Regions from separate parts of the Pseudoflavonifractor sp. BSD2780061688st1 E11 genome, predicted to be linked through region 1. Evidence: a T-box and tRNA genes for the amino acid it is inferred to sense, from the RefSeq annotation. Region 1 holds a T-box; the other regions hold tRNA genes.

What was found. A T-box is a leader RNA that pairs with one kind of tRNA and senses whether it is charged. The one in region 1 lies ahead of leuS (leucine--tRNA ligase), so its partner is inferred to be a tRNA-Leu.
Region 2: it has a tRNA-Leu gene. The T-box ahead of leuS (leucine--tRNA ligase) is inferred to sense a tRNA for this amino acid. The anticodon was not compared.
Region 3: it has a tRNA-Leu gene. The T-box ahead of leuS (leucine--tRNA ligase) is inferred to sense a tRNA for this amino acid. The anticodon was not compared.

Annotation. Positions count from the first base shown of each region.
Region 1 is NZ_SPHM01000006.1:41,828-48,611, reverse strand. Features, by position in the region: gene leuS (leucine--tRNA ligase) at 1-1,648, opposite strand, end outside; T-box leader at 1,771-1,991, opposite strand; gene FGQ85_RS18290 (hypothetical protein) at 1,968-2,120, opposite strand; gene FGQ85_RS04160 (hypothetical protein) at 2,241-2,663, shown strand; gene FGQ85_RS04155 (CvpA family protein) at 2,774-4,453, opposite strand; gene FGQ85_RS04150 (elongation factor G) at 4,593-6,668, opposite strand.
Region 2 is NZ_SPHM01000002.1:117,965-124,748, forward strand. Features, by position in the region: gene dnaG (DNA primase) at 1-1,567, opposite strand, end outside; gene pap (polyphosphate:AMP phosphotransferase) at 1,685-3,169, opposite strand; tRNA gene FGQ85_RS01495 (tRNA-Leu) at 3,270-3,354, shown strand; tRNA gene FGQ85_RS01500 (tRNA-Leu) at 3,553-3,637, shown strand; gene FGQ85_RS01505 (NAD(P)/FAD-dependent oxidoreductase) at 3,804-4,718, opposite strand; gene rplT (50S ribosomal protein L20) at 4,917-5,273, opposite strand; gene rpmI (50S ribosomal protein L35) at 5,304-5,501, opposite strand; gene infC (translation initiation factor IF-3) at 5,536-6,030, opposite strand; gene FGQ85_RS01525 (sodium-dependent transporter) at 6,397-6,784, shown strand, end outside.
Region 3 is NZ_SPHM01000012.1:64,104-70,887, forward strand. Features, by position in the region: gene FGQ85_RS07400 (TrmB family transcriptional regulator) at 1-683, shown strand, start outside; gene FGQ85_RS07405 (diaminopimelate decarboxylase) at 683-1,975, shown strand; tRNA gene FGQ85_RS07410 (tRNA-Leu) at 2,036-2,118, shown strand; gene FGQ85_RS07415 (DUF3990 domain-containing protein) at 2,203-2,409, shown strand; gene FGQ85_RS07420 (hypothetical protein) at 2,406-2,645, shown strand; gene FGQ85_RS07425 (DUF3791 domain-containing protein) at 2,650-2,859, shown strand; gene FGQ85_RS07430 (GntR family transcriptional regulator) at 3,221-3,901, shown strand; gene FGQ85_RS07435 (ABC transporter permease) at 3,927-4,862, shown strand; gene FGQ85_RS07440 (ABC transporter permease) at 4,881-5,831, shown strand; gene FGQ85_RS07445 (ABC transporter ATP-binding protein) at 5,844-6,784, shown strand, end outside.

The DNA.
Region 1 (6,784 bases):
AACGGGAATACAGAAGGTGAAGTACCGCATGTTCCACACCTCCGATATACATATCAACCGGAAGCATCGCGTCCGCTTTTTCTCTGGAAACCAGTTCTTTATCATTATGCGGATCTACGTAACGCAGGAAATACCAGGAGGAACCTGCCCACTGAGGCATGGTGTTGGTCTCTCTCTTGGCCGGCTTTCCACAGACCGGACAGGTTGTGTTAACCCAGGAATCAATCGCAGCAAGCGGAGATTCTCCTGTTCCTGTCGGCTCGTAGGACTCTACATCCGGCAGCGTCAGTGGAAGCTGATCCTCCGGCACCGGTACAGCGCCGCAGTCCGGGCAGTGTACAATCGGGATCGGTTCTCCCCAGTATCTCTGGCGGGAGAATACCCAGTCACGCAGTTTGTAGTTGACGGTCTTTCTTCCGATACCGCGCTCTTCGATCATCACCGGAGCTTCCTTTTTCAGAACAGCGGATTCCATGCCGTTCCATTCTCCGGAATTGATCATGGTTCCGGATGCCTCTGTGTAGGCTTCTGTCATATTTTCAATTTCTTTTCCGTCTTTGGCGATAACCTGAATGATCGGAATGTTGAATTTTGTTGCAAATGCAAAGTCACGGTCATCATGTGCCGGTACGCACATGATTGCTCCGGTACCGTAGTCAGCCAGTACATAATCAGACAGCCAGATCGGCACCTTTGCTCCGTTGATCGGATTGACCGCGTAGCTTCCTGTGAAAACTCCGGTTTTTTCCTTATCCTGAAGGCGGTCAACATTAGACTTCATGGAAGCGTCGTAGATATATTTCTCCACTGCTTCTCTTGTCTCATCGGTTGCAAGTTCTTTTGCAAGAGCATGCTCCGGAGCCAGTACCATAAAGGTTGCGCCGTAAAGTGTATCCGGTCTTGTTGTGTAGACAGTGATCTTTTCATCTCTTCCATCCACCGGGAACTCTACCTCGGCACCGTAGGATTTACCGATCCAGTCTGTCTGCATCTTCTTAACCTTCTCCGGCCAGTCCAGTTTGTCCAGGTCGTTCAGAAGTCTCTCTGCATATTTGGTAATCTTGAGCATCCACTGACGGAGGTTCTTCTTTGTTACTTCCGTACCGCAGCGCTCACATTTTCCATTGACAACTTCCTCGTTTGCAAGTCCGGTCTTACAGGACGGGCACCAGTTGATCGGGAACTCCTTCTCGTAAGCAAGGCCGGCCTTAAACATCTTTACAAAAATCCACTGGGTCCATTTGTAGAAGTTCGGGTCTGTCGTGTTGACCTCTCTGTCCCAGTCGTAAAGAGCCGCGATCTCATTGATCTGTCTCTTGATATTCTTTACATTTTCCGCTGTGGACTTTGCCGGATGAACGCCCATTTTGATCGCGTAGTTTTCTGCCGGAAGTCCGAATGCATCCCATCCCATCGGATGAATGATATAGTATCCCTGAAGCAGTTTGTAACGGCTCCATACATCGGAGATGACATATCCTCTCCAGTGTCCGACATGCAGACCGTTTCCTGACGGATACGGGAACATATCGAGGCAGTAATATTTCTCATGTTTTCCTCTCTCATCTTCCTGTACATTCACCGGATGCTCTTCCCAGTGTGCACGCCACTTTTTCTCGATTGCCTTGTGATTATAAGGTGTCGGCATCTTTGATTTCCTCCTCACATAATATAGTAACCATTTTATGCTTTCTTTTATACCCGCAAAAGCTTCCTGATAAATCCATTGGATTATCTATAGAATAAAAAAACTTCCGTCTCTGAACATATCCAAGAGACGAAAGCCATGAAAGCCCACGCGGTACCACTCTTCTTCGCCCGTCCGCAGACCGGCGCACTCTCATCTGTAACGGGAATACCCGCTTCCGGCTACTAGAGTTCACCAGAAGAACTCCGAGGCGAGTTGGGAGTGTCTGTCCTGCTGCCTCGCACCATACGGCAGCTCTCTGAAAAAACATCGGCTCTTACTATTCCTCATCTGACGTTTTTCTCTGTACTTTTTTATACCTGTTCATTTTACTCATATCATCTCCCTTTGTCAAGATTTCCACCTTTTTTCCTATAATTTTTCCATATTTGATTTTTTCTGGATTTATTGGAATGTTTTTCGTTATTTTCATTCTTTTCGAGTTTCTTTTGTGGAATTTGACAAAAAAGGATTGTTTAAAATCCCTGATAGGTGTATAATAATCACAAGTCATTTCAGTACGAAAAATATATAGCTAAAGGAGATAATGCATATGGTTAATTTATTGACAGGCCCGAAAGGGAGCGGAAAAACACAGCAGATGATTGAACTTGCCAACAAAGCGGCAAAGGAGTCCGACGGACACGTATTCTTTATCAAAAAAAGCCACCGCGATACATACAGCTTATCTTTTGATATCCGTGCGATCTGCATGGATGACTATGAAGCGATCGACAATATTGATGCCTATCTTGGATTTATTTATGGCATGACAAGTGCAGATCACGATATTAAGGCGATTTTTATCGACGCTATTTTGAAACATGCACATATCTCTCTTGATGATATCCCGGAATTTGTTGAAAAGCTGAAGAAAATTTCAAAAGAGTGTGATCTTGATTTTTATGTAAGCATCAGTGCAGGAAAAGATGATCTCCATCTTGTAGACGCTGAGGGCTGTACTTATCTGAACTGATAATGCCGGCTGACGAACTGCTGCCACAAAGAGTCCTTACCTGATCAGACAGCAGTTCGTTTTTTAAAACAAGGAGACGGTCGATATCCCGTCTCCTTGTTTTATTGCTTTTATTCTTCCTGCAAAGCAGTCCCGATATTATTGTCTGTTTCTTCGGTCTCCTCTTCAATCGGATTCTTTTCTTCACCGTTGAGGGAAAGTACCACATTGGTCTTTTCACCCTCCCGGTATTCCATCGTCACTTCCTGTCCAACATCATATTTGATGATATCAATAAAATCAACGACCGAAACATCAAAGATCTCATCCGAACCTTCTACCATCACGTAGAAGTGGGAATCTCCTTCCACAACGCCCTGAGCGATTCTGGTAATCGTACCGGTAATGGTTTTTGTTTCTTTTGCTGCGGCACTGTCATCTGTCTCGATCCCGTTCTCCCTCATCAGTTCAAGATAGTTTTCCTCGCACTTGCTGACGGTGTCCCCGATCGCCACGACCTGATATTTCTGAACATTGACCATGGCATATTTTTTCACAAGGCCCGCGTCATCTTTGAGCGCGATGAAGTATGTCGGCTCACCGGAAATATTCAAAAGCAGCGGAAATGTCGCCGTATAATGGAGATTCTGTACCTGGCCTTCCGCCGAGGACATGGCAGAATTCTCCGTCGCTCCTTCCACTTCATAGAACTTCGTCTCCATCGTCCTTTGATTCATCAGGACAAATCCAACGTTGGACTGGTCTTCATTGACCGATGTCACTCCGGTATATACCCAGACATCGTCATCAATGGCCAGATAGTTATATCCGTCTGTTGTCTTCAGGCAGTCTTTCTGGCTCAGAATACTGTTAAAGAATCCATGTTTGAGCGTTCCGTAATAGTCGTAGAGCTGGATCAGAAGATCCGGATCATAAGCGTGGTCAATCCACTCCGGCACTTCATCGATGGCATAGTCTGTCGTCTCTCCGGTAATCGCGTTGCAAAGCACAACCCGTCCTACCGTCTCGCCTCCAAACAACCCGATATTGAATTTCTTCACCGGAGCAACCCAGTACGGCACACCTTCATCATCAATCTCAAAACTCAGTTCTCCGAAAATATAGGTCGGATACCGGAAACGGAGATGTCTGTGGATATTCCGGTTAAAATATTCGCTGGTGGAATATTTCATTCCTTCATCGAGCATAACGAGTTCTGTAGACTGTGTTGTCATATCGATCCGGATATAGGCCGGAATTCCTTCAGACTGATTCGTAAACCACTTGATTACATTCGCATAGCGAAGCGGCGATACCCGGACCGGCTTGTCCTGATAGTTGATCTGGCTGTAGAGCTCATCCACTTCAAACTGGGACACCATGTCCACCATGCTTCCCATCTTTCTGTTTCCAAGAAGGGTTGCAGACTCCCGGTCCAGAAGCGGAATCTGGTCAAAGGAAAGTTCCTTGATATCTGTCTGAAAATCCCCTTCCTCCACAGTCAGGAGCTTCTGATACTTTTTCGCGTTGATGATCGGTGAAGAAAGGAGTGTTCCTCCAAGATAAATAACACCGATCAGCACGAAAAGACCGATCAGACCTTTTGCGATCCCGGACTGTTTGATCTCCTCTTTTCGGAACAGTTTTTTCTTTCCAATGTAGATAACCGCAAGAGCCGCAATCACCACAAGCAGGAAAGTCCAGAATCCCGCAGCATGGATATTGATAGCCGGAAGCTTCACATAGTAATAAATACCGGCAAGCAGAATCAGGCCAATTACAGTCAGAACTTTCATTTTTGTCTTTTTCATAGCTTCTCCTCTTCTTTATTTCATTGACTGGTTATGGTAAGCAATTATAACACTCTTTTCTTACGAAAACAAGGGTCCGGCCATACGCTCTTTCCCGCATAGCCGGACCCTCTCTTATGTACGTTCTTTCAAGGTACGATTATTCTTCTGCTGCTCTGTTTGCAATCTCTTTTTCCTGAACGTCGGACGGAGCCTGCTCATATCTTGCAAACTGATATTCATAAGTACCGCGTCCTCCTGTCATGGAACGGAGGTTCGTGCAGTATCCGTAAAGCTCCATCATCGGAACATCGGCTTCAATTGCCTGTTTTCCTCCGTTGACCGGATTCATGCCAAGCACACGGCCGCGGCGCTTGTTCAGATCACCCATAACGTCACCGGTATATTCATCCGGAACTGTTACCTTCAGGGATGCGATTGGTTCAAGAAGTACCGGAGATGCTTCCATGATTCCTTTCTTGAATGCCTGGATCGTTGCGGTCTTAAATGCCATTTCAGAAGAGTCTACCGGATGATAGGAACCATCGTACAGCGTTGCTTTCACTCCGACTACCGGATATCCGGCAAGAGGTCCTTTCTGTACAGCTTCCTGGAGACCTTTTTCCACAGCCGGGAAGTAGTTCTTCGGAACCGCTCCTCCTACGACTTTTTCTTCAAATACGAATGGCTCTTCCAGATCACCGGACGGCTCGAATGTCATCTTGACATGACCATACTGTCCGTGTCCTCCTGACTGTTTCTTATATTTGGAATCAATATCGGATTTCTTCCGGATCGTCTCGCGGAATGCTACCTTTGGTTTCTCAAGAGTAATCTCTACTTTATATCTGGAGGCGAGTTTGCTTGCAATAATTTCCAGATGCTGGTCTCCCATGCCGTACAGAAGAATCTGTCTGTTTTCTGTATCATTGACAACCTTCATCGTCACATCTTCTGCCATCATTCTGGAAAGTGCCTGGGATACCTTATCTTCATCTCCCTTGGTCTTGGTCGTATATTTCATGTAGGTATAAGGCTGGGAATACTCGGTTTTTGCGTATGCAATCTGTGTGTTCTTTGTAGAAAGTGTATCTCCTGTCTTCGTAGTGGTCAGTTTTGCAATGGCCCCAATATCTCCTGCAAACAGCTCTGATACTTCAATCGGCTTATTTCCAAGCATCGTGTAAATCTTGCCCGGCTTTGCCTCTGCATCTGTGTCTGCATTGTACAGCACGTCATCACCTTTGATAACGCCGGAGCACACTTTGATGAAAGAATATTTTCCGATAAACGGATCCACCATGGTCTTATATACATATGCACTCTTTGCTTTCGCAAAATCATAATTTGCCTCATAGATGGCATTTGTTTTCCGGTTCATGCCGACACATTCACGGTTTGCCGGGCTTGGGAAGAACCGTACAATATCAGAAAGAAGGTTTGCAACCCCCTGTGCCTGAAGATTGGATCCCATTGCTACCGGAACGATATCTCCATCCATTACTTCCGTACGCATCGCGGAACGGATCTCCTCAATGGAAAACTCCTCTCCGGAAAGATAGCGGTCCAGGAATTCCTCACTGGTCTCTGCCACTGATTCCATCAATGCTTCTCTGTACTGCTGGAGATATTCCATACAGTAATCCGGGATCTCACATTCTTCCCTCTTTCCAATCTCTGTGTAGCGGCGTCCCGCATTCTTGATAATGTTAACGTATCCGACGAGCTTCTCGTTTTCACGGATCGGCATGAAGTGCGGTGCGATCACCTTCCCGTATTTTTCACGGAGTGTCTCCACAACCTGACGGAAACTTGCGTCGTCCACATCCATCTCTGTCACGTAAACCATACGCGGCAGATTGTATTTGTCGCAGAGTTCCCATGCTTTTTCCGTTCCGACCTCTACGCCCGCTTTTCCGGAAACAACAATGACTGCTGCATCCGCAACACTGACAGCTTCTTCCACTTCACCTACAAAGTCGAAGTATCCCGGTGTATCCAGCACATTAATTTTCGCTTTTTCCCATTCGATCGGGATCAGGCTCGTGCCGATAGAAAATCCGCGTTTCTGTTCCTCTTTATCGAAATCGCTGATGGTATTTCCGTCCCCTACTTTTCCCATCCTGTTTACCGCGCCTGATACATAGGCCATCGCTTCTGCAAGACTTGTCTTTCCGCATCCGCCATGACCTAACAAAACAACGTTTCTGATTTCATCCGTCCTGTAAACTTTCATATAGTGCTGCCTCCTTGATTTTCTAGCTCAAATTTTACCGTTCTTGTTTTAACAGTAATCATGGGTATATTGTACTAAATTTTTCGTAATTTTACAACTCTTTTATTGAATTTTCA
Region 2 (6,784 bases), on a different contig from region 1:
ATGCGGCCTCCCGATGCTCTTCCTCATCCGTAAAGTGATTCAAAATGCGGGCAGGATTGAGATCTCCCTCTTCATACTGCTCATAAAGCAGTGAGGCAACTTCCTTATACAGGCTTCCGGTGAAATCGTCCGGTGTAATGTAATTCTTCACCTGAGAAAATACTGTCATATCATCAATCATCCAGGTCAGAAGGATCTTCTGGGACTTCAGATTTCCGTCTTCCTTCTCCTTGACAGCCGCAGTCTGCTTCGGCCGTCTGGCCGGTGCTGCCAGCCCCTTCTCTATAGCCGTCTTTGCCACCAGCTTTTTCAGATCCTCGAAGGCTACTTTATATGCTCTGGCAACCGCCTCGGTATAATTATCCCTTTCAATCTGCTCTTCAAATTCTCCAAGTCTTGCCGCTGCCTCTTTCATGAAACCGGTCTTACCTTCCGGGGAATTCATGTCATACTGACGTTCCAGCACCTCCAGACTGTACATAAACCCGTTTCTGGCTTTGCTGATCCGCTCTTCAAAAGCCGCCGCACCCAGATTTTTGATAAACTCGTCCGGATCCTTATACGGATCCATCCGGATCACTTTCGCCGTAATGCCCGCCTCTTTCAGAATCGGCATCGCTCTCAGGGCTGCCTTCGTTCCTGCCTCATCGCTGTCATAAGTCAGATATACTTCCTGAACGTACCGCTTAATTAAAGATGCATGTCCAGGTGTAAATGCAGTCCCGAGGGAGGCAACTGCATTGGTAAATCCTGCCTGATGAAGCGCAATCACATCCATATACCCTTCGCACAGCAGAAAATAAGGCTTTCTGGAACTTCTTGCACGGTTCAGCCCGTAAAGATTTCTGCTTTTATCAAAAATCGGAGTCTCAGGGGAGTTCAGATATTTCGGTTTCCCGTCACCCATGACACGGCCGCCGAATCCAATAACACGGCTGTTTGCGTCCATGATCGGAAACATCACACGATTCCAGAATTTATCATGAATTCCTTGTTTCTCATCGACACTTGCAAGCCCGGACTGCACGATCAGCTCATCCGAATAGCCCTTCAACTTCAGGAATCTGCTCAGATCATCGCTGTATTTATTTGCATATCCGAGCCCGAAGTGCACGATGGTCTCCTCTGTCAATGCTCTGTCGGTCAGATATTGATAGGCCTGCCGCCCTTTTTCCGACTTCAGCTGTGCAAAATAATATTTTGCTGCAAGCTTGTTGATCGCAAGAAGCGTCTCTCTTAAATCTGCTCTTTCTTTTGCCTCTTTGGAATACTGTTCCTTCGGCAGCTCCACTCCCGCTCTGTCCGCAAGATAACGGAGCGCTTCGGTAAATGAATAGTGCTCATATTCCATCAAGAATGTAAACACATTTCCTCCTGCCCCGCAGCCAAAGCAGTAGTACATCTGCTTGTCTCGGCTGACAGAAAAGGACGGGGATTTTTCATTGTGAAACGGACAAAGTCCAAAATAAGAATTTCCTTTTTTCTGCAGTCTTACATAAGAAGAAATCACGTCTATAATATCGTTTTTCATTCTTACTTCTTCTATCACGTCATCTGAATAATACACGTCTTTCCCTTCCTTCTTGCCTGTGTACATTCTCCTACAAATTATATATTCGACAAAAGATGTTGATTTCCTTTTTCTTTTTTTAATTTTTTCAAAAAAGCGATGAAAGACTGTTTTTTATTTCTCTTTTTCTTCAGAAAGCCGCCTGCGGATTGCTTCTACTACCGTCTCAAGCACTTTGATTCTCGCATAGTACTTATCATTTCCTTCTACAATAATCCAGGGTGCAGACGGGGTTGATGTTTTCACGAGCATCTCTTCAACAGCTCTTTCGTAGAGATCCCATTTTTCCCGGTTTCTCCAGTCTTCGTCCGTAATCTTCCACTGTTTCGCCGGATTTGCCTGGCGTTCTTTAAATCTCCGCTCCTGTTCGTCTTTATCGATCTGCATCCAGAATTTCATTACAATCGCGCCGGAATCCGCAAGCTGTTCTTCCATATCATTCATTTCCTTATAGGCACGTTTCCACTCCTGCTTTGTGCAGAATCCTTCAATCCGTTCCACCATCACCCGTCCGTACCAGGTCCGGTCAAAAATGGTAATATGTCCTTTCTTCGGCATCTTAATCCAGAATCTCCACAGGTAATGATGCTTTTTCTCCCAGTCGTTCGGAGCTGCCGTCGGAATCACGACATATCCCCTCGGATCAAGTGCCTGAGTCAGCCTCTTGATGGCACCGCCCTTTCCTCCGGCGTCCCACCCTTCAAATCCGAGGATCATCGGAATTCTTCTGCGGTACAACTCCCCATGAAGTTTTGTCAGTTCTTTCTGAAGCTTTTTCTTTTTCTTCTCATATTCTTCTCTTGTGTAGGACAGGGACAAATCAGCTTTATTCAATACAGACTCTACCGGCTTTTCATCCAGTTCCGATGCTTTTTCTTCTTCCTCCGGCTTCCGTTCCACCGCAGCTTCCAGAGCCTTGATCACCGTCTTGTAAATCTTGACGGCAGCATATCTCTTATCCGTTGCCTCCACGATCGTCCAAGGAGCAAAGTCCGTATCCGTCTTTGCCAGCATCTCTTCGTTCACCTGGAGATATGCATCATATTCCTCGTTTCTGCGCCAGTCATTTCCTGTCACTCTCCATTCACTTTCTCTGGAAGATGTCAGCTTTTCAAACCGCTTTTTCTGCTCCCTTTTACTGATATAAAGGAAAAGTTTAATAATCACCATACCGTCATCAGTCAGTTCTTTTTCAAAATTCTGGATAGTATGGTATGCTTTGGCGACTTCCCCTTTGGACATCTGATTTTCAAACCGCTCCCCAAGCACCTTCCGGTACCAGCTCGTGTCAAAAATAGATATCTTGCCCCGCTCCGGGATCTTCGTCCAGAAACGCTTCATGTAAGGATAGAACTTTTCTTCTTCTGTTTCTTTTTTGACTGCAAACACTTCAAAGCCCCGCGGGTCCAATGCCTGGATCAGCTTGCCGATCTGCACTCCTTTTCCAGACGCATCCAGGCCTTCAAATACTATCATCACCGGAATTTTGGCACTCTGGCAGGCTCTCTGCAGTTCCCCAAGCCTGATCGAAAGTGTCTGAATCTCTTCTTTGTATTCCGGTTTCTTCATTTTTTTCGACAAGTCAATTTTCTCTAACATCGTCCTTCCTCCTCATGCTACAAAATAATTATATTTTTTTGTTGACATTCCCTCTGATCTGTAGTAATATATCTTTCGGACGGTCGAAAGACAGTCACATGCGGAAGTGTCGGAACTGGCAGACGAGCAAGACTAAGGATCTTGTGACTATTGCAGTCGTGTGGGTTCAAGTCCCATCTTCCGCATCTTGAAAGCAGAGTGCTGCAGGTCAGGCTCTGCTTTTTTGATCAGAATGTGTTATTTTCTATTATAGCACGATCTGATGATAAATTGTATCTATTGATTAAAAAATATACATTTTTCAATTATTTTTAATTTTTATATTGACATTTTCTTTTACTTGTAGTAATATAATCTACGGACAGCCGATAAGGCAGTCACATGCGGAAGTGTCGGAACTGGCAGACGAGCAAGACTAAGGATCTTGTGACTATTGCAGTCGTGTGGGTTCAAGTCCCATCTTCCGCATTTTTCATTATTCAGCTGAAATCCTCATTTTATGCAGGATTTCAGCTTTTTCTTTTTTGAATAAAGGAAGGATTTTTAGCTTCTACTCTTTCCGCACTCCAAAACAAAAAAAGCAGAAAGAAATCTTTTTTTCTTTCCGCTTGTCTTTTCGCTTCTTTCTTTATTATTATGACAGGCTTCTGACGTACGCTGCCGCCCAAATCGCAGCAACCGCCCCGTCACTTACTGCTGTGGCCGCCTGTCGTACAAGTTTGACACAGATATCCCCCGCCGCATATACCCCCGGCAGATTCGTCTCCTGTTTTTCGTTGGTTACAAGATACCCGTCTTTTTTCTCCAGTTCCGGATAGAGCGATGTATTCGGCGTTGAACCAGCATAGATATAGACCGCACATCCCGGCGCCTCAATCCACTCCTGCTCTTTCGTATGTTCGTCTTCAATAACAATTCGATCCGCCTGCCCCTCTCCTTCAATCCGGGACAGTCTGCTGTGAAGGCGCACCTCCATATTCGCCGTCCGTTTTACTTTCTCTGTAAATTCCGGAATTGCTCCCAGCGTATCTTCAAAGTGGATAATCGTTACTTTGGAAGCAAATTTCGAAAGAAAAAGCGCTTCTTTCACCGCTCCGTCTGCTCCGCCCACAACAAATGCTTCTCTGCCTTCGTACTTCTTTGCATCTTTTGCCGGATTCAGCCCTGTTCCACGTCCCGCAAATGTATCTTCTCCCGGAATACCAAGCTTTCTTGGCGTCGTTCCTGCTGCAATGATTACCGCCTTCGCTTCGTATGTCGTTCCTTCTGTCACGATCCGTTTTACCGCTCCGGAAAGATCTGCTTCTACTACTTTTTCCATTGCAATTTCGATTCCCGCACGTTCGGCCTGTTCCTTCAGTCTAAGGGAAAAACTCTCACCTGTTTCGTCCGCAAGAATTCCTGCATAATGAGTGACAGTCGACACACTTCCAAGAAGTCCTCCTACCTTTTTCTGTTCTAAGACAATGGTTTTTAACCCTCTGCTTGCGGCATATACCGCACTGCTGATTCCTGCCGGCCCCGCTCCAATGACACAAATATCGTACATTCTATTTCCTCCGCTTCTATTTTCTTTTCAGTGATGATCATAACACAGAGTTTCAATAAAGAAAAATGATATATTCTTATTATTTCATAATTTCAGTTTATTATTCATATCCTGCAAGCCGGATACAGCCAGTCTCGGAACCACATTTTCAGGCATCAAAAAAACAGAGGAGGTTTCCTCTGTTTTTCCAGTTCTATCTTAAGCCTGATTTGCTTTTGCAAGTTCTGCTAATGCTGTAAATCCTTCCGCATCGTTGATTGCCATATCCGCAAGGATCTTTCTGTTGATCTCTACACCTGCAACCTTTAATCCATGCATCATCTTGCTGTAGGATAATCCGTTCATTCTTGCTGCCGCGTTGATACGAGCGATCCAGAGCTGACGCATCTGACGTTTTCTCTGCTTACGTCCTGCGTAGGAGCTTGCAAGAGCTCTCATAACAGACTGTTTTGCAACTCTGTACTGTTTGGAACGTGCTCCTCTGTATCCTTTCGCCAGTTTTAATACTCTATTATGTTTCTTCTTTGCGTTCATTCCGCCTTTAATTCTTGCCATGTCTTACTCCTCCTTCTATTTTTCCAACTCTTATAAGTACGGTAATACTTTCTTCATGTTCTTTACATTTGTAGAATCAGTAATGATAGATTTTCTAAGATTTCTTTTTCTCTTAGTAGATTTCTTTGTTAAGATATGGCTCTTGTAAGCTTTATTTCTCTTTAACTGTCCTGTTGCTGTTTTTTTAAAGCGCTTTGCAGCTGCTCTATTTGTTTTAATTTTTGGCATAATAATGTTCCTCCTTAAATTATAAAATTTATTTTTAACGTTTTTCAGTTAAAACCATGCTCATGCTTCTTCCTTCCAGCTTTGCCGGCTTTTCTACAACCGCAATCTCTTTCAGGTGTTCCGCAAAATCATCCAGAATATGTTTGCTCTGCTGCATATGAGCCATTTCACGTCCACGGAAACGAAGTGTAACTTTTACCTTATTCCCTTTCTGGATAAACTTCCTTGCATTGTTTACTTTCGTGTTCAAGTCATTCGTATCAATATTTGGAGATAATCGAACTTCTTTTACATCTACAGTCTTCTGCTTTTTCTTTGCCTCTTTTTCTTTTCTTGTCTGCTCGTATTTGTATTTGCCGTAATCGATAATCTTGCATACCGGCGGCTTTGCTGTTGGAGCAATCTTCACGAGATCAAGCTCGGCTTCCTGCGCGATCTTCTGCGCTTCTCTTGCAGACATAATTCCTAATTGTTCTCCATCCTGTCCGATCAGCCGCACTTCTCTGTCGCGGATCTGTTCGTTAATCATTAAATCGCTAATTGTTGTACACCTCCATGTTTGAATACTCATTCCTTGCCATAAAAAAATGGATAGCACAGACTATCCACATGATCTATCTTTACAAACCGGGCTCTCTGATATAAAATATAGAGATAACGATTGTAATTCTATATCAAACCATCAGTCACTCTTTCGTGCTGCGGTGAGAGTGGATACTCTGCTTTCTTTTCACACAGCTGTTATTTTAGCACAGCTTTCTTTTTCTGTCAAATACTTTTTTTAGAAATCTGACCTTTCTATTTTTCTCTTGTTTTTTACACGTCTCTGTGACATAATATACACACTCACTTTAAAGTGATAAAAAAATAAATTGTTGGGAATTTGGGGGTACAAATGAAAGAAAGAAGTAATTTTTCCAGCAGGCTCGGCTTTGTTCTTGCTGCGGCCGGATCTGCTGTAGGTCTTGGGAATATCTGGCGTTTTCCCTATCTGGCAGCACAATACGGCGGGGGAACTTTCCTTCTGGTTTATCTGATTCTTACTGTCACTTTTGGTTTTTCTCTGATGCTTGCGGAAATCGCCATCGGACGAAAAACCGGATTAAGCGCCATTGGTGCATTCAAAAAACTGGATCATCGTTTTGGGTTTCTCGGAATTCTGGCATCCCTTGTGCCGATCATCATCTTTCCTTATTATTCCGTAATCGGCGGATGGGTTACAAAATATCTTGCAGTCTTTTTGACAGGAGGAGGAAAGTCAGCTGCAGCCGATACCTATTATA
Region 3 (6,784 bases), on a different contig from region 1:
TGAAATTTGATTTAACGAGACAGGAGGCTTCCCTTTATGAGAGCCTTCTTGAGAATGGAAAGCTGACCGGATATGAGGCGGCAAAACTGACGGGAATTTCCCGTTCGAATGTCTATGCCTCGCTGGCTTCTCTGTGCGAGAAAGGAGCAGCTTATCTGGAAGAAAATGAGACAGGCAGAAAATATCTTGCAGTGCCGGTTCAGGAGTTCTGTGAAGAAAAGATTGACCAGCTGAAAAATGAGGAGGACTGGCTGCTTCTCCATGCGCCTGTTCAGAAAAAAGAAGAGGAAGGCTACATCACTATTTCCGGGCAGGAGGCAGTGGAGTCAAAGGCAAGAGGTCTTCTGAAAAAAGCAGAAGAAAGAGTTTATATTTCAGCCGGACAGTCTTTCCTGAAAGTAGTGCTTCCGGATCTGCAGACTCTTTCCGATGCAGGAAAGAAAGTCGTCATCATCACAGACTGGGAAGAGTTACAAGAACCAGGGACCATTTACCGTGCCGGGGACAAAAAAGGGCAGGTGGGAATGATTGTGGATTCCTCCTTTGTCCTGAGCGGAGAATATGGAGAGCGGTCCGGAAACACCTGTCTGTATACAAGCCAGCGCAATTTCGTTGAGATTTTCAAAGAGGCGATGGCAAATGAGATAAAAGTGATTGAACTTACGAAAGGAGAAAAGAACTGATGGAAAAGAAACCATTTGTTTCCAAAGAAAAACTGGATGAAATTATTCAGGAATTTCCGACCCCGTTTCACCTGTACGATGAAAAGGGGATTCGGGAGAACGCAAGAGCTTTAAAGGAGGCCTTTGCATGGAATCCGGGATATAAAGAATATTTTGCAGTAAAGGCGACGCCGAATCCGTTCCTGATTCAGATTTTAAAGGAGTATGGCTGCGGCTGTGACTGTTCCTCTTTTACGGAGTTGATGTTATCCGGGGCAATGGGAATGAAAGGAGAGGACATCATGTTTTCATCCAATGATACTCCGGCAGAGGACTTTCAGCTTGCCGACCGTCTCGGGGCCATCATCAATCTGGATGATATCACGCATATTGATTTCCTTGAAGAAGCGATCGGACACATTCCGGAGACGATCAGCTGCCGTTACAATCCGGGTGGAGTTTTTCAGATTACCAATGACATCATGGACAACCCGGGAGATGCCAAATACGGCATGACAACAGAACAGATCACAGAAGCATTTAAAATCCTGAAGTCAAAAGGAGCAAAAGAATTCGGAATCCACGCATTTCTCGCAAGCAACACGGTGACGAATGAGTACTACCCGATGCTTGCCGAAGTGCTTTTCAAAACAGCGGTCAAGCTGAAAGAAGAGACCGGTGTTCATATCAAATTTATCAATCTTTCCGGCGGAATCGGAATTCCATACCGTCCGGACCAGGAGCCGAATGATATCCGCGTCATCGGAGAAGGCGTACGAAAAGTATACGAAAAAGTGCTCGTTCCGGCAGAAATGGGGGATGTGGCAATCTACACGGAACTTGGAAGATTTATGATGGGACCGTACGGATGTCTTGTGACAAAAGCGATCCATGAAAAACATACGCATAAAGAATATATCGGCGTGGATGCCTGCGCGGTCAATCTGATGCGCCCGGCCATGTATGGTGCATACCATCATATTACAGTAATGGGAAAAGAAAACGAGCCGTGTGATCATAAATACGATGTCACCGGATCTCTCTGCGAGAATAACGATAAATTCGCGATCGACAGGATGCTTCCGAAGATCGATATGGGAGATGTGCTCGTGATCCACGATACCGGAGCACACGGATTTTCCATGGGCTACAATTACAACGGAAAACTCAAATCCGCAGAAGTCCTTTTGAAAGAAGATGGAACAGCACAGCTGATCCGCCGCGCCGAGACTCCGGCAGACTACTTTGCAACCTTCGACTGCTTTGAGATCGGAAAAGAACTGATCGCGGAATCAGAAAAAATCTGGAAATAATTCCTTGCAAACAAAGAGTTGCTGTGATATAATAATTCTCGGCTTAATCAGCCGGGAAAAGCCGGCGTGTCGGAATGGCAGACGAGGCAGACTCAAAATCTGTTATGGGCAACCATGTGCGGGTTCAAGTCCCGCCGCCGGCAGTACTTTATCAAATAAAGAGATACGAAAAGAGCGGGAAAACCACAGGGAAAAGGGGTTCCCGCTGTTTTTGAATAATTGGAAATTTGAAAGGGCAGCAAGAGGTAGATTCTTTTTTGGGGGCAGTGGCAAATGATGATGTATACCGTACGATCACTCTCTATATGACAGGGGTGCTAAGTAAGGAAAAAACACTGGAGGCACTAAAAATTCGCAAATTATTCAATCAGATGGTATTTGCAACGGAACATTCATTGCAATATCTTCATTTCGAAACAAGGGAGTTTGTATGAATCAGGATCAGTTCAGCGCAATGTTGGCTATTATTATACCGCCTATTATCGATCAAATTGTAAAAAATAGTAATATAGATGAAAAATCGGCAATTTCATGTTTTTATCGATCGAAATTATACAAGGAACTTTCTGATGAACAATCGAAACTATGGCATTACAGCCCCCTGACATTTTATACGATGTACCAGGATGAACTTTTAACAGGATCCTATGATTATCCGGAGGAGGCATAAGAAGATGAGCAAAGAAGCCGGTTTTTTGATTTATTGCATGGAGAGATATCGTCATTTTAAAGGGCTCTCTGGTTCTAAAGTTGCAGATCTGTTCGAAAGCTGCAAAGTGGATGAGTATATTATGAAGTATTTTGAGTCTCTCCATACAATGGGAGAGCAGTATATCATAAAGGATATTGATGATTATATTGCCGAAATGAAAAAAGAGAATTAAATATTTGGAAACATGAAAGATCAGAGCTGTTGCTCCAACAATGCGGTCGTATCGTTGGATGATGAACGGCTCTTTTTTATTTGATAAGGAAATTTGTCGTTAAAATCACATTTGAATAAAGAAATCTCCATTCTGTCGAATTTTGGTCTTTTTTTATCTATCTCAAATCCACGTAAAATAAGCAAAACATACAAAAATAGAAAAAATTAATACCTGTAATAGACAAAATGCATAAAAAATAAAATGAAATTTTGGCGGTTATTTTTGTATAAAGTCGATTGTCAACAATTGACTTTATACAAGGGGGAGGGGTATAATAAACTCAATAATTTCGCAAAGTAAAGTGAAAAAGGAGACGACTATGGCCAAAGCATCAATATCACGAAAAACACTGAGGGAACAGGTTGCGGAAGTTTTGCGAAAGAAAATTTTAAATGAAGAAATCAAACCGGGAGAAAGGATGATTGAAGCCCAGATTTCTGAGGAGTTTCAGACAAGCAGAGGGCCGGTCCGGGAAGCATTAAGACAGCTTGAAGAGGAAGGGCTGCTTAAATACGAATCTCATAAGGGATGTATTGTAAGAACAATGACTTATGCAGAAATGCAGGAAGCCTATCTGATTCGTTCGACGTTAGAAGAACTTGCGGTTAAAATGTGCTCCGGAAAACTGACGGAAGAACTGGACAGAAAAATGGAGAACAATCTCAGAAAACTTGGCGAGGCGGCCGGTAGGAAAGATCTTTATCAGATCATTGAACTGGACGAACAGTTTCATTCTTATGTGGTAATGGCATCTCACAGTGATAAGCTCTACAAAGTATGGAAGTCGTTGGAAAGCGGGAACACGGCAGCTTACTATACGATGGGATCGGAAGCACTGGTGCCATTTGATTATATCCAGTATAACCACCAGAGGATTCTGGATTCGTTCCGGATGCAGTCAGTGGAGCAGATCTGCGAAGAGATCCAGCAGCATTACATGATTGTGCCGGAAGTATTATTCCAGGAACTTCAAAAGAAAAAGCAGTCAGAGGAAAGCTGACGGGAAAAAGAAGGGAGAGAAAAAGATGCTGAAATTTATTGGGAAACGGCTGGCATATGCAATTCTGACATTGTTTTTGATTGCAACAGCTACATTTTTTCTTGTAGCGGGGGCACCTGGAGATCCGATTGCAGCAAAGGTCGGACAGATGCCGGAGCAGGCACAGGAGATTATTGAGAAAAAGTACGGACTGGACAAGCCGGTATTTCAAAGGTATCTCACATATATGAAGAACCTTTTGACAACCGGGAATTTCGGAGAATCCATTGTTTACACCGGAAAAACGGCGAATGAAGTAATCAGGGAAAATACATGGACTTCGGCCAAAATAGGATTGCTTGCTATTTTGTTCCAGGTGACCATCGGAGTGGCGCTTGGCATGATAGCGGCGCTGAACCGGGGAAGGCCGGTGGATCATGTGATACGGGTGCTCGTCGTGCTGGCGATCTGTGTGCCAAGCTTTGTGTTTGCAGCTGTTTTGCAGTATTTTCTCGCATTCAAATGGAAACTGGTTCCGGTATTTGGATGGGGAGAGTTAAAGCACTACATTCTCCCGGTTGCGGCATACGCCATCGGAGGAATCGCTTCCTATACGAAATATACACGAAGCAGCATGATCTCCGTGATCGGGGAAGACTATATCGTTACGGCTCAGGCGAAGGGCTGTAACCGGAAGAGAGTCGTCAAAAAACACGTTCTTCGGAACTCCATGATCCCGATTATTACCATGATCGGACCGGCGGTTTCAGGAGTGTTTGCAGGATCCTTTATTCTTGAGAAGATGTTTTCGATTCCGGGGCTTGGTTTTTACTATGTAAAAGCAGTTTCGGACAATGACTATACGATGATTATCGGACTTACCATTTTCTTTGCAATCCTGTTTGTGGGAGCACTGATTGTTGTGGATATTCTGTACGGCATCGTGGATCCGAGGATCCGGGTCGCAAAGGGAAAGAAGTAAAAGCGAGGTGAGCAAGTGATGGAAATGAGAGAGAACATCAATATTTCAGACTCTGTGAATGATACAGAGGATCTGTTTGAACGAATCGGCACAGAAGGATTGTCGGGAGAAGAACTGGGAGCGAAGTCCCTTACATACTGGGCGGATGTCTGGAGAAGATTCAAAGCCAACAAGCTTGCAATCTTCGGACTGATCCTCCTGATTGCGATTATTCTGCTGTTGTTTTTGGGCCCGACGATTTCGGGAAAGGATTATCAGTATATCAATGCGGAAATTAAAAATCAGGGACCGAGTGCCGAGCACTGGTTTGGAACAGATGATATGGGAAGAGATCTGTTTACCCGTGTCTGTGTCGGCGGCCGGATTTCGATTTATATCGGTCTTTGCTGTACCGCAGTAATGTTTGTCATCGGGGCTCTGGCCGGAGCACTGGCCGGATTAAAAGGCGGGCTGGTAGACGATATCATCATGAGACTTTGCGAACTGATCGGAAATCTTCCGTATCTGATTATTGTCACGATTCTGTCCATGGTCATGGGAAGAAGCCTGTTTTCCCTTGTGTTCGCCATGAGCCTGACAGCCTGGGTAGGAACAGCGCGTATGGTCCGGGGCCAGATTCTTCAGATCAAGGAACAGGATTATGTACAGGCGGCAAAAGCACTGGGAGCGTCCACAGGCAGAATCATTATCAAGCATCTGCTTCCGAACACCCTTGGAATTATCATGGTAGATATCACCATGTCGATTCCAGGATTCGTATTCAGCGAGGCGTTTTTAAGTTATATCGGGCTGGGTGTGAGACCGCCGGAGACAAGCTGGGGTGCGCTGGCATCCGCAGGGCAGCAGCAGCTGATGTTCTATCCGCACCAGTTGTTCTTCCCGTGTTTGATGATTGTCCTTACGATGCTGTCATTCCATCTGATCGGTGACGGACTTTCTGACGCACTGGATCCAAAACTGAGAAAATAAGGGGGAATCATGATGAACGAAAATATATTGGAAGTAAAGAATCTGCATGTTTCCTTCAAAACCTATGCCGGGATATCACATGCAGTAAGAGGAGTGGACTTCAGTCTGAGAAAAGGAGAAACACTTGCGATCGTAGGCGAATCCGGATGTGGAAAGACCGTGACATCCAAAGCGATTATGGGGCTTCTTCCGGCCCAGAATACGATGATTGAAAAAGGCGGCGGGGCACAGATCCTGTTCCAGGGAGACAATCTTTTGGACTATACGGAAAATCAGATGACCCAGATCAGAGGAAGCAAGATTTCCATGATTTTTCAGGATCCGATGACATCGCTGAATCCGACCATGAAGATCGGAGAGCAGATCGCGGAAAGTATCCTGATCCATACACAGACGTCCAAAGAACATGCAATGAAAGAAGCCGAAAAGATGCTGGAACTGGTAAAAATTCCAAATGCGTCAAAGCGGATGAAGCAGTATCCGTTCGAATTTTCCGGAGGAATGAGGCAGAGAGCCATGATTGCAGTTGCCCTTGCGTGCAAGCCGGAGATTCTGATTGCCGATGAACCGACCACTGCGCTGGATGTTACTATTCAGGCTCAGATCATGGATCTGATCGGAGACCTGCAGAAAGAACTGAACATGGCAGTAATCCTTGTTACACACGACCTGGGAGTCGTGGCGAGCGTGGCGGACTATATTCAGGTCATGTATGCAGGTAAGATTGTGGAAAGAGGAACGGTAGATGAGATCTTCTACCAGTCCACTCATCCGTACACAAGAGCGCTGCTCAACTCGGTTCCGAAAATTCATTCGAACAACAAAGAAACCTTGTATTCTTTAAAGGGAACACCACCGGATCTGATTAACCCTCCTAAGGGATGTTCTTTTGCACCGAGATGTGAATACGGCATGAAGATCTGCAGAATGCAGTATCCTGAGGAGACGAAATT